2 regions of the Rhizobium sp. H4 genome follow, and region 2 is predicted to be linked to the other one. Evidence: predicted binding sites of a transcription regulator. Region 2 holds the regulator's gene; the other holds the start of a gene.
What was found. The regulator LexA, encoded in region 2, represses DNA repair genes until DNA is damaged. The targets are predictions, from matches to a motif close to TGTTCNNNNTGTGTTCNG.
Positions count from the first base shown of each region.

Region 1: recA (recombinase RecA) is a predicted target of LexA. The motif match lies at 1,641-1,658, and genes of this name have one in related genera.

Region 1 is NZ_PSOW01000007.1:111,469-115,891, forward strand. Features, by position in the region: gene C4N04_RS12720 (pseudouridine-5'-phosphate glycosidase) at 1-510, opposite strand, end outside; gene C4N04_RS12725 (carbohydrate kinase family protein) at 599-1,543, opposite strand; gene recA (recombinase RecA) at 1,773-2,861, shown strand; gene alaS (alanine--tRNA ligase) at 3,014-4,423, shown strand, end outside.
Region 2 is NZ_PSOW01000003.1:210,766-215,188, forward strand. Features, by position in the region: gene C4N04_RS05950 (ComEC/Rec2 family competence protein) at 1-1,553, shown strand, start outside; gene lexA (transcriptional repressor LexA) at 1,534-2,253, opposite strand; gene C4N04_RS05960 (VOC family protein) at 2,450-3,346, shown strand; gene kdsA (3-deoxy-8-phosphooctulonate synthase) at 3,343-4,188, shown strand; gene eno (phosphopyruvate hydratase) at 4,330-4,423, shown strand, end outside.

The sequences.
Region 1 (4,423 bases), on a different contig from region 2:
AATGTCGAGGATCGCCTTGGCGCCGGCGCAGACGACGATGACGCCGGTGCGGGCCAGTTCCTCGAGATCGGCCGAGATATCGAAGCTTTCCTCGGCGCCGCGGTGCACGCCGCCGATGCCGCCTGTGGCAAAGACGCGGATGCCGGCGCGGGCGGCCGCGATCATCGTCGCCGCGACCGTGGTGGCGCCGGTGCGGCGCTCTGCGATCGCAAAGGCGAGATCGGCGCGCGACACCTTCATCACGTCGGTCGCTTTGGCGAGCTGCTCCAGTTCGCCGGCTTCAAGGCCGATATGCAGCGTGCCGTGAATGACGGCAATCGTTGCCGGCACCGCACCCTGTTCGCGAATGATCGCCTCGACGCTGCGGGCCATCTCGATATTGCCGGGATAGGGCATGCCATGGGTGATGATGGTCGATTCCAGCGCCACCAGCGGCGCGCCGCGCTGCTTGGCGCTGGCGACTTCCTTCGAATAGGCGATCGGCAGAAGGGGGGAGATGGGCTGGGTCATGATCTTGTCCTGTCGTCGATAGAGCATGATACCGAATGTGCCGGCGGTTTTGCGACGACATCATGCTCGATTATTTCATTTGGCCGCTTCAATGCAGAATTCTGATCTGGGGAACAAGGGCAAGCGCCTCATTCAGCAGATCCGGCGTGAGATTTTCGTTTACGGCATGCGGCGACTGCACAGTCAGCGCTGCTGCCGCGGTGCCGTGGCGGACGGCTTCCTCGAGCGGCAGGCCACGCATCAAGGCGGCGAGCGTGCCGGCGGCAAGGGAATCGCCGGCGCCGGTGACATCGGCGAGGGTCTCGGCGATCGGCGGCTGCAACGTCACGGCGCGGCCGCCGCAAAGCGCGACCAGCTCGCGCTGGCCGCGGGTGACGACGGCGCTGCGGATGCCGATTTCTTTCAGAAGCGGCGGCCAGCCGCCGGCGTTGTCCGGCCGTTCACCAGCAAGGGCTGCCGCTTCGGCTTCGTTCAGGAACAGGTAGTCGATATCGCCGATACAGGATTTCAGCCTGACGACCTTGGCCGGCGAAATTGCGATCGCCGCGACGGGCTTGGCCAGCGACCGTGCCCTGGCGACGATTGCCGCGATCGTCTCTTCCGGCAGATTGGCATCGAAAAGGATGAGATCATGCGCGGCGAAGGCTTCGCGCACCCAGCGGATGGATAGACGCCGCGGCACGAAGAAGCGGTAGAGATCCATGTCGGCAAGGGCGATCACCAGGTTGCCGTCCCTCTCGATGATCGCGGTGTAGCTCGGTGTCTTGCGGTCGAGGAAAACGAAGGGCCGGTCGTCGATGCCGGCGAAATCGGCGGCTTCGCTGACCATCTCGCCGATGGGATCGCCGCCCCGCGGTGAAATCATCGTCACCTGAAAACCGAGCCTTGCAAGGTTGCGCGCCGCATTGAAGCCGCCGCCGCCCGGCTCCTCGAACCAGGTGCCGGGATTGCTGGCGCCCGGCGCCGTTTCCCCAGAAATGCGGCCGCGCCGGTCGATATGGGCGCCGCCGAGAACAAGAATCTTTTTCTTCATTTCAACCGCCTTCCGACGCCCGCAAGCGCGAATCGAGACGGTGCCGCCTGACGCGACCAAGCCGCCGCATCTGGCCTAAGCCGTTGCTTTGCATCGATAAAACAAATATAGAACACGAGCTGTTTTACCTTTTTCTTTCAATCGTTTGATCGCCTATTGCGAGTATGGAACAAATAGGGTACAAACTCGACATTGCTTGGGCGGCTTCAATAACCTAAAGGTGGATCAGATGTCTCAGAATTCATTGCGGCTGGTAGAGGACAAATCGGTGGACAAAAGCAAGGCGCTTGAAGCGGCACTCTCACAGATAGAGCGGTCGTTCGGCAAGGGCTCGATCATGAAACTCGGTTCCAACGAGAACGTCATCGAAATCGAGACGATTTCCACGGGTTCGCTTGGGCTCGATATCGCGCTTGGCGTCGGCGGCCTGCCGAAGGGCCGCATCATCGAAATCTACGGGCCGGAAAGCTCGGGCAAGACGACGCTTGCGCTGCAGACCATTGCGGAAGCGCAGAAGAAGGGTGGCATCTGCGCCTTTGTCGACGCCGAACATGCGCTTGATCCCGTCTATGCCCGCAAGCTGGGCGTCGATCTCCAAAACCTTCTGATTTCGCAGCCCGATACCGGCGAGCAGGCGCTTGAGATCACCGATACGCTGGTGCGCTCCGGCGCCGTCGACGTTCTGGTCGTCGACTCGGTCGCCGCACTGACGCCGCGCGCCGAAATCGAAGGCGAAATGGGCGACAGTCTTCCAGGCCTGCAGGCGCGCCTGATGAGCCAGGCGCTGCGCAAGCTTACCGCCTCGATCTCCAAGTCGAATACCATGGTGATCTTCATCAACCAGATCCGCATGAAGATCGGCGTCATGTTCGGTTCGCCGGAAACGACGACGGGCGGCAATGCGCTGAAATTCTATGCCTCCGTGCGCCTCGACATCCGCCGCATCGGCTCGGTCAAGGAGCGCGAAGAGGTGATCGGCAACCAGACCCGCGTCAAGGTCGTCAAGAACAAAATGGCGCCTCCCTTCAAGCAGGTCGAATTCGACATCATGTATGGCGAAGGCGTATCGAAGACCGGCGAACTTGTCGATCTTGGCGTCAAGGCCGGGATCGTGGAAAAGTCGGGCGCCTGGTTCTCCTATAACAGCCAGCGTCTCGGCCAGGGCCGCGAAAACGCCAAGACTTTCCTGCGCGACAACCCGGATCTCGCCCGCGAGATCGAGCTGGCGCTGCGCCAGAATGCCGGTCTGATCGCCGACCGCTTCCTGCAGAACGGCGGACCGGATGCGGATGACGGCGATTCTGCCGCGGAAATGTAAGCTTCGCGCCTGATTTTGTCGGATATCTCAGCCGGCCGCATTCCTGATGAGAATGCGGCCGGTTTCGTTTGTCGGCTGGACAGTGGCGGGGGCGAACGTTAAAAGCCGATGGATTTGTATTATCTGCCTCCGGCAGCATTGAAGGGCATAGAATGAGCGGCGTGAACGATATCCGGTCGACATTTCTCGACTATTTCAAGAAGAACGGCCACGAGATCGTTCCGTCGAGCCCGCTCGTGCCGCGCAACGACCCGACGCTGATGTTCACCAATGCCGGCATGGTGCAGTTCAAGAACGTCTTCACCGGCCTGGAGAAGCGTCCTTATTCGACGGCGACGACCTCGCAGAAATGCGTGCGCGCCGGCGGCAAGCATAACGACCTCGACAATGTCGGCTATACCGCGCGCCACCTGACCTTCTTCGAAATGCTCGGCAACTTCTCCTTTGGCGACTATTTCAAGGAGAATGCGATCGAGCTTGCCTGGAAGCTTGTGACCGAAGGCTTCGGCCTGCCGAAGCATCGCCTGCTGGTGACCGTCTATTCCGAAGACGAGGAGGCCGCGGCGCTGTGGAAGAAGATCGCCGGTTTTTCCGACGACAAGATCATCCGCATCCCGACCTCCGATAATTTCTGGCAGATGGGCGATACCGGCCCCTGCGGCCCATGCTCTGAAATCTTCATCGATCAGGGCGAGAACGTCTGGGGCGGCCCTCCCGGTTCGCCGGAGGAAGATGGCGACCGGTTCCTGGAGTTCTGGAACCTCGTCTTCATGCAGTTCGAGCAGACCGAGCCCGGCGTTCGCAACCCGCTGCCGCGTCCGTCGATCGATACCGGCATGGGGCTGGAGCGCATGGCCTGCATTCTGCAAGGCGTCCAGAGCGTCTTCGACACCGACTTGTTCCGCACGCTGATCGGCACCATCGAAGAGACGATGGGCGCCAAAGCGGAGGGCAGCGCCAGCCACCGCGTCATCGCCGACCACCTGCGCTCCTCGGCTTTCCTGATCGCCGATGGCGTGCTTCCGTCGAATGAAGGCCGCGGCTATGTGCTGCGCCGTATCATGCGCCGCGCCATGCGGCACGCCCAGCTTCTCGGCGCCAAGGAGCCGCTGATGTACAAGCTGCTGCCGACGCTGGTGCAGGAGATGGGTCGCGCCTATCCGGAACTCGTACGCGCCGAGGCGCTGATCTCGGAGACGCTGAAGCTCGAAGAAGGCCGTTTCCGCAAGACGCTGGAGCGTGGCCTGTCGCTGCTGTCGGATGCCACCACGGATCTCGGCAAGGGCGATATGCTGGATGGCGAGACCGCCTTCAAGCTCTACGACACCTACGGCTTCCCGCTCGACCTGACGCAGGACGCCCTGCGCGCCCGCGAGATTGGCGTTGATATTTCCGGCTTTACCGATGCCATGCAGCGCCAGAAGGCCGAAGCCCGCTCGCACTGGGCCGGCTCCGGCGAAAAGGCGACGGAAACCATCTGGTTCGAGCTTAAGGAAAAACACGGTGCGACCGAATTCCTGGGCTACGACACCGAAACCGCAGAAGCCGTGGTACAGGCGATC
Region 2 (4,423 bases):
CTCTCGTGACCGACGAGCGGCGCGCCATCTCGAAGGAAACGACGGAGGCGCTGCGTCAGTCCGGCCTTGCTCATATCGTGGCGATCTCGGGCCTTAACATGGCGTTGTCGGCCGGCATCTTCTTCGTCGGTTTCCGGATGCTGCTCAGCCTCGTTCCGGGTGTCGCTCAAGCCTATCCGACAAAGAAGATCGCCGCCGCCGGCGCACTCGTCGCCGTTACAGCCTACTTCCTGATCTCAGGATTCGGGGTTTCGGCCGAACGCGCCTTCATCATGATGGCGATCATGCTGATTGCCGTCTTCTTCGACCGGCCGTCGATCAGCCTGCGCAATGTCGTTCTCTCGGCGCTCATCATCATCGCCATTTCACCCTCCGAAGTCCTGGGTCCGAGCTTCCAGATGTCCTTTGCCGCGACTTTGGCACTGGTATCGGGCTATCAGCTGTGGAAGGACCGGCGCGTCCGGGAAAACCCGTTGCTGAAGCTGCCGGTCCTGCGGCCGGTCGTGGCGGTCGCCGGTTTCTTCGGCGGCGTCTTCCTGACCTCGCTGATCGGCGGCTTTTCCACGGCGCTGTTTGCGGTCGAGCATTTTCATCGCCTGACAGCTTATGGCCTGCCGGCGAACCTTGCGACGATGCCGATCATCTCCTTCATCGTCATGCCGGCCGGGCTGCTGGCGATGTTGCTCATGCCGTTCGGCCTGGACGCTCCGCTCTGGACTGTGGTCGGCTTCGGCCTCGATCTGGTGATTGCGGTCGCCAAGACGGTGTCCGGCTGGGGCGGCGATATCGACCTCGGCCGTTTGCCCGCCTGGTATTTCGCCGTCGCCGTGGCAGGCTTTCTGCTGCTGACGCTGCTCCGCACCCGATTGCGCCATGCCGGCACATCGATCCTCGCCGTCTCGACGCTTATCGTGCTGATCCTGCCGGGTTCCCGACCGCCGGATCTGGTGATTTCCGAGGATGGTGGTCTGGTCGCGCTCGTCGCGACGGCGGCAATGGCTTCCAACCGTGAAAACCCGCCGGACTTCATCTTCGACCAGTGGCAGAGAGCGCTGGTCCTGCCGACGCACCACCCGCCGAAGATGCTGGATGGCCCTGCCATCCCGCCGCAGGGTGAGGACCGCCGCCTCAGGCTTTCCCGCGATCAGCAGAATGAGGCGAGGACGGCAATGGTGGCCGCCGCAGCCGGCGGTGAGGCAAATCGTTTTTCCTGCGTCAAGAAAGCCTGGTGTATCGCCAGGCTCGGCAATGGCCATGTCGTCGCCGTCATCGACAATGCCGCCTATCTCGGCCCGGCCTGCGACGCCAGCGAGATTGTCGTGACCGCGGTGCGCCTGCGTTTCGACCGCTGCCACTCGGGTGCGACACTCTTCACCGGCGAGACGCTGCGCAGGACCGGTTCCGTCGAATTGCGTTTTGCGCAGACAGGCCTCGAGGTCGCAACCGCATTCGATGCCTTGTCGCGTCCATGGATGCGCCATCGCGCCTATGATTGGCGCAAAGACGCTTTTACCGAATCAGCTCCGTTGGCTGTCAGTGATAACGGCGAATGAGGCCGACCAGCTTGCCCTGCACCTTGACCCGGTCAGGCCCGAAGATGCGGGTCTCGTAAGCCGGGTTGGCGGCTTCGAGGGCGATCGAGGCGCCCTTGCGGCGAAAGCGTTTCAGCGTCGCTTCCTCGTCGTCGACCAGCGCAACGACGATATCGCCAGGGCTTGCGGTGCTGCCGTTGCGGATAATCACGGTGTCGCCGTCGAAGATCCCGGCGTCGATCATCGAATCGCCCTTGACCTCCAGCGCGTAATGTTCGCCCGAGCCGAGCATATCCGCAGGAACGACGATGTCGTGCGTATTGTTCTGGATAGCCGAGATCGGAACGCCGGCGGCGATCCGGCCCATGACCGGCACGGAGACAGAGCTGCCGTTGTCGGCGATCGGCTTTGCGGCAGCGGGGGCGGCGACCGGCTGGGGCTTGCCGAGGCTGCCTTCGATAACGCTCGGTGAAAAACCGCGGCGCGGCTGAAGACTGGGGCTATAGGCCTCCGGCAGCTTGATCACTTCCAAGGCCCGGGCCCGGTTCGGTAGGCGGCGAATGAAACCACGTTCCTCCAGCGCCGTGATCAGGCGATGAATGCCGGATTTCGAGGCCAGATCCAGGGCATCCTTCATCTCGTCGAAAGAGGGAGGAACGCCGGATTCCTTCATGCGCTCATGAATGAAAAGGAGAAGCTCCTGTTGTTTGCGCGTGAGCATCGACGTCAGACCCCTGATTGAAACAAATCCAGAACGGACACTATATGTTCCATATGTGTTCCGCAAGTAGCTAAATTTCCGTAAAACTTCGCGCCAACTCGTCGAGATTTTTATTTTCATTCGCCGGATTGGCGCACATGTCTTGCATTGGGAATGGGGCTGTCGCACATCTCTTTGACGTGTCAGGAGGGATCCTATGATCGCACATTCCGCCAAGCCGCACCCGCTGGATCATGTCGTGCTGCCCGTCGTCAATATCGATCTGGCGCGCGAAAGGCTCGGCAAGCTCGGCTTTACCGTCGCCGCCGATGCGCGCCATCCGTTCGGAACGGAAAATGCCTGCGTCTTTTTCGCCGACAAGACCTATATCGAGCCGCTCGGCGTGGCGAGCGTCGAGGAGAGCGAGGCGGCGGCCCGTCAGGGGAATGTCTTCGTCGCCCGCAATCGTGCCTTCCGCTTCCGCTGCGGCGAGGAGGGCCTTTCGGCGCTGGCCTTCCTCACCGAGGATGCCGGCCTCGATCATCGGCGATTCGTCGGCAACGGCGCGAGCGCCGGCGAGATGTTGCAGTTCAGCCGGCCGATGCGAATGCCGGACGGTTCGGAAAGCGTCGGCAGCTTCAAACTGGCCTTTTCAAGCGATCTGCGCGCGCCCGACTTCTTTCTCTTCACCTGTCAGCGCATCAATTCGTTCCCGGCCGACCGCGCGGCGCTGGAGGCGCATGCCAACGGCGTGACGGGCCTTGCCGAGATCGCGCTTTGTGCGCCGGAGCCGGCTGCGTTTGCCGCCTTCGTTGGTCTTGCCGTCGGGCAAACGGCGGTGGAAAAAACCGGTTTCGGCATGAATATCGCGGCATCGAATGCCAAGATCAGCCTGATGACGCCGGAAGGGCTGGAGGCCTATTTCGAGCCTGTCGTCTCCTCCGCCGATCGTGGTCTGCGCGGCCGGGCAATCCTCTTCACCGTTACCGATCTTGCCGTGACAGAAGCGCATTTGGCTGCTAACGGAGTGACATACACACGCAAGAACAATCGCATTCTGGTGAAGCCCACGCCCGGGCAGGGCGCGCTTTTTGCCTTCGAGGAACCACGATGAGCACTGATACAAATTCCGAGGTCAAGATCGGCGAAGGCGAAGGCCAGGTCACCTTTTCCAATACCGGCCGCCTGTCGCTGATTGCCGGCCCCTGCCAGATGGAGAGCCGTGATCACGCTTTCATGGTCGCCGGCACGCTGAAAGATCTCTGCGCAAAGCTCGGCATCGGCCTCGTCTATAAGAGTTCCTTCGATAAGGCGAACCGCACCTCACTCTCGGCCGAGCGCGGCATCGGGCTTGAAAAGGGCATGCAGGTCTTCGCCGACCTGAAGCGGGAATTCGGCTTTCCCGTCCTGACCGACGTCCACACCGCCGAGCAATGCGCCGAGGTGGCGGAGGTGATCGACGTTCTGCAGATCCCCGCCTTCCTATGCCGCCAGACGGATCTTCTGATCGCTGCCGCCAAGACGGGCCGCGTCGTCAACGTCAAGAAGGGCCAGTTCCTCGCCCCCTGGGACATGAAGAATGTCCTGAAGAAGCTCAATGCCAGCGGCAATCCGAACGTGCTGCTGTGCGAGCGCGGCGCCTCCTTCGGCTACAACACGCTGGTTTCCGACATGCGCTCGCTGCCGATCATGGCGGCGATGGGCGCGCCCGTCATTTTCGATGCGACCCATTCCGTCGCCCAGCCCGGCGGGCAGGGCGAGTCCTCCGGCGGCCAGCGCGAATTCGTCGAAACGCTGGCGCGCGCAGCCGTGGCGACGGGTATTGCCGGTGTCTTTCTCGAAACCCACCAGGACCCTGACAACGCTCCGTCCGACGGCCCGAACATGGTCTATCTCAAGGACATGCCGCGACTGCTTGAGAAATTGCTTGCGTTCGATGCGGTTGCCAAGGCTTGACGTTCAACAGGTTGACACGACCGTGGTTTAGGCCACTTCAGAACGCCGGTACGAAGGCTGGAAATTGCGGCATTGTAATTTGCACGCCTTCGATTATGACAGGCTTCGAACGATTGATCACCCACCGAGCAGGAAGAACCCATGACTGCAATCACCGATATCATCGCCCGCGAGATCCTCGATAGCCGTGGCAACCCCACCGTCGAAGTCGACGTCTATCTCGAAGACGGCAGCA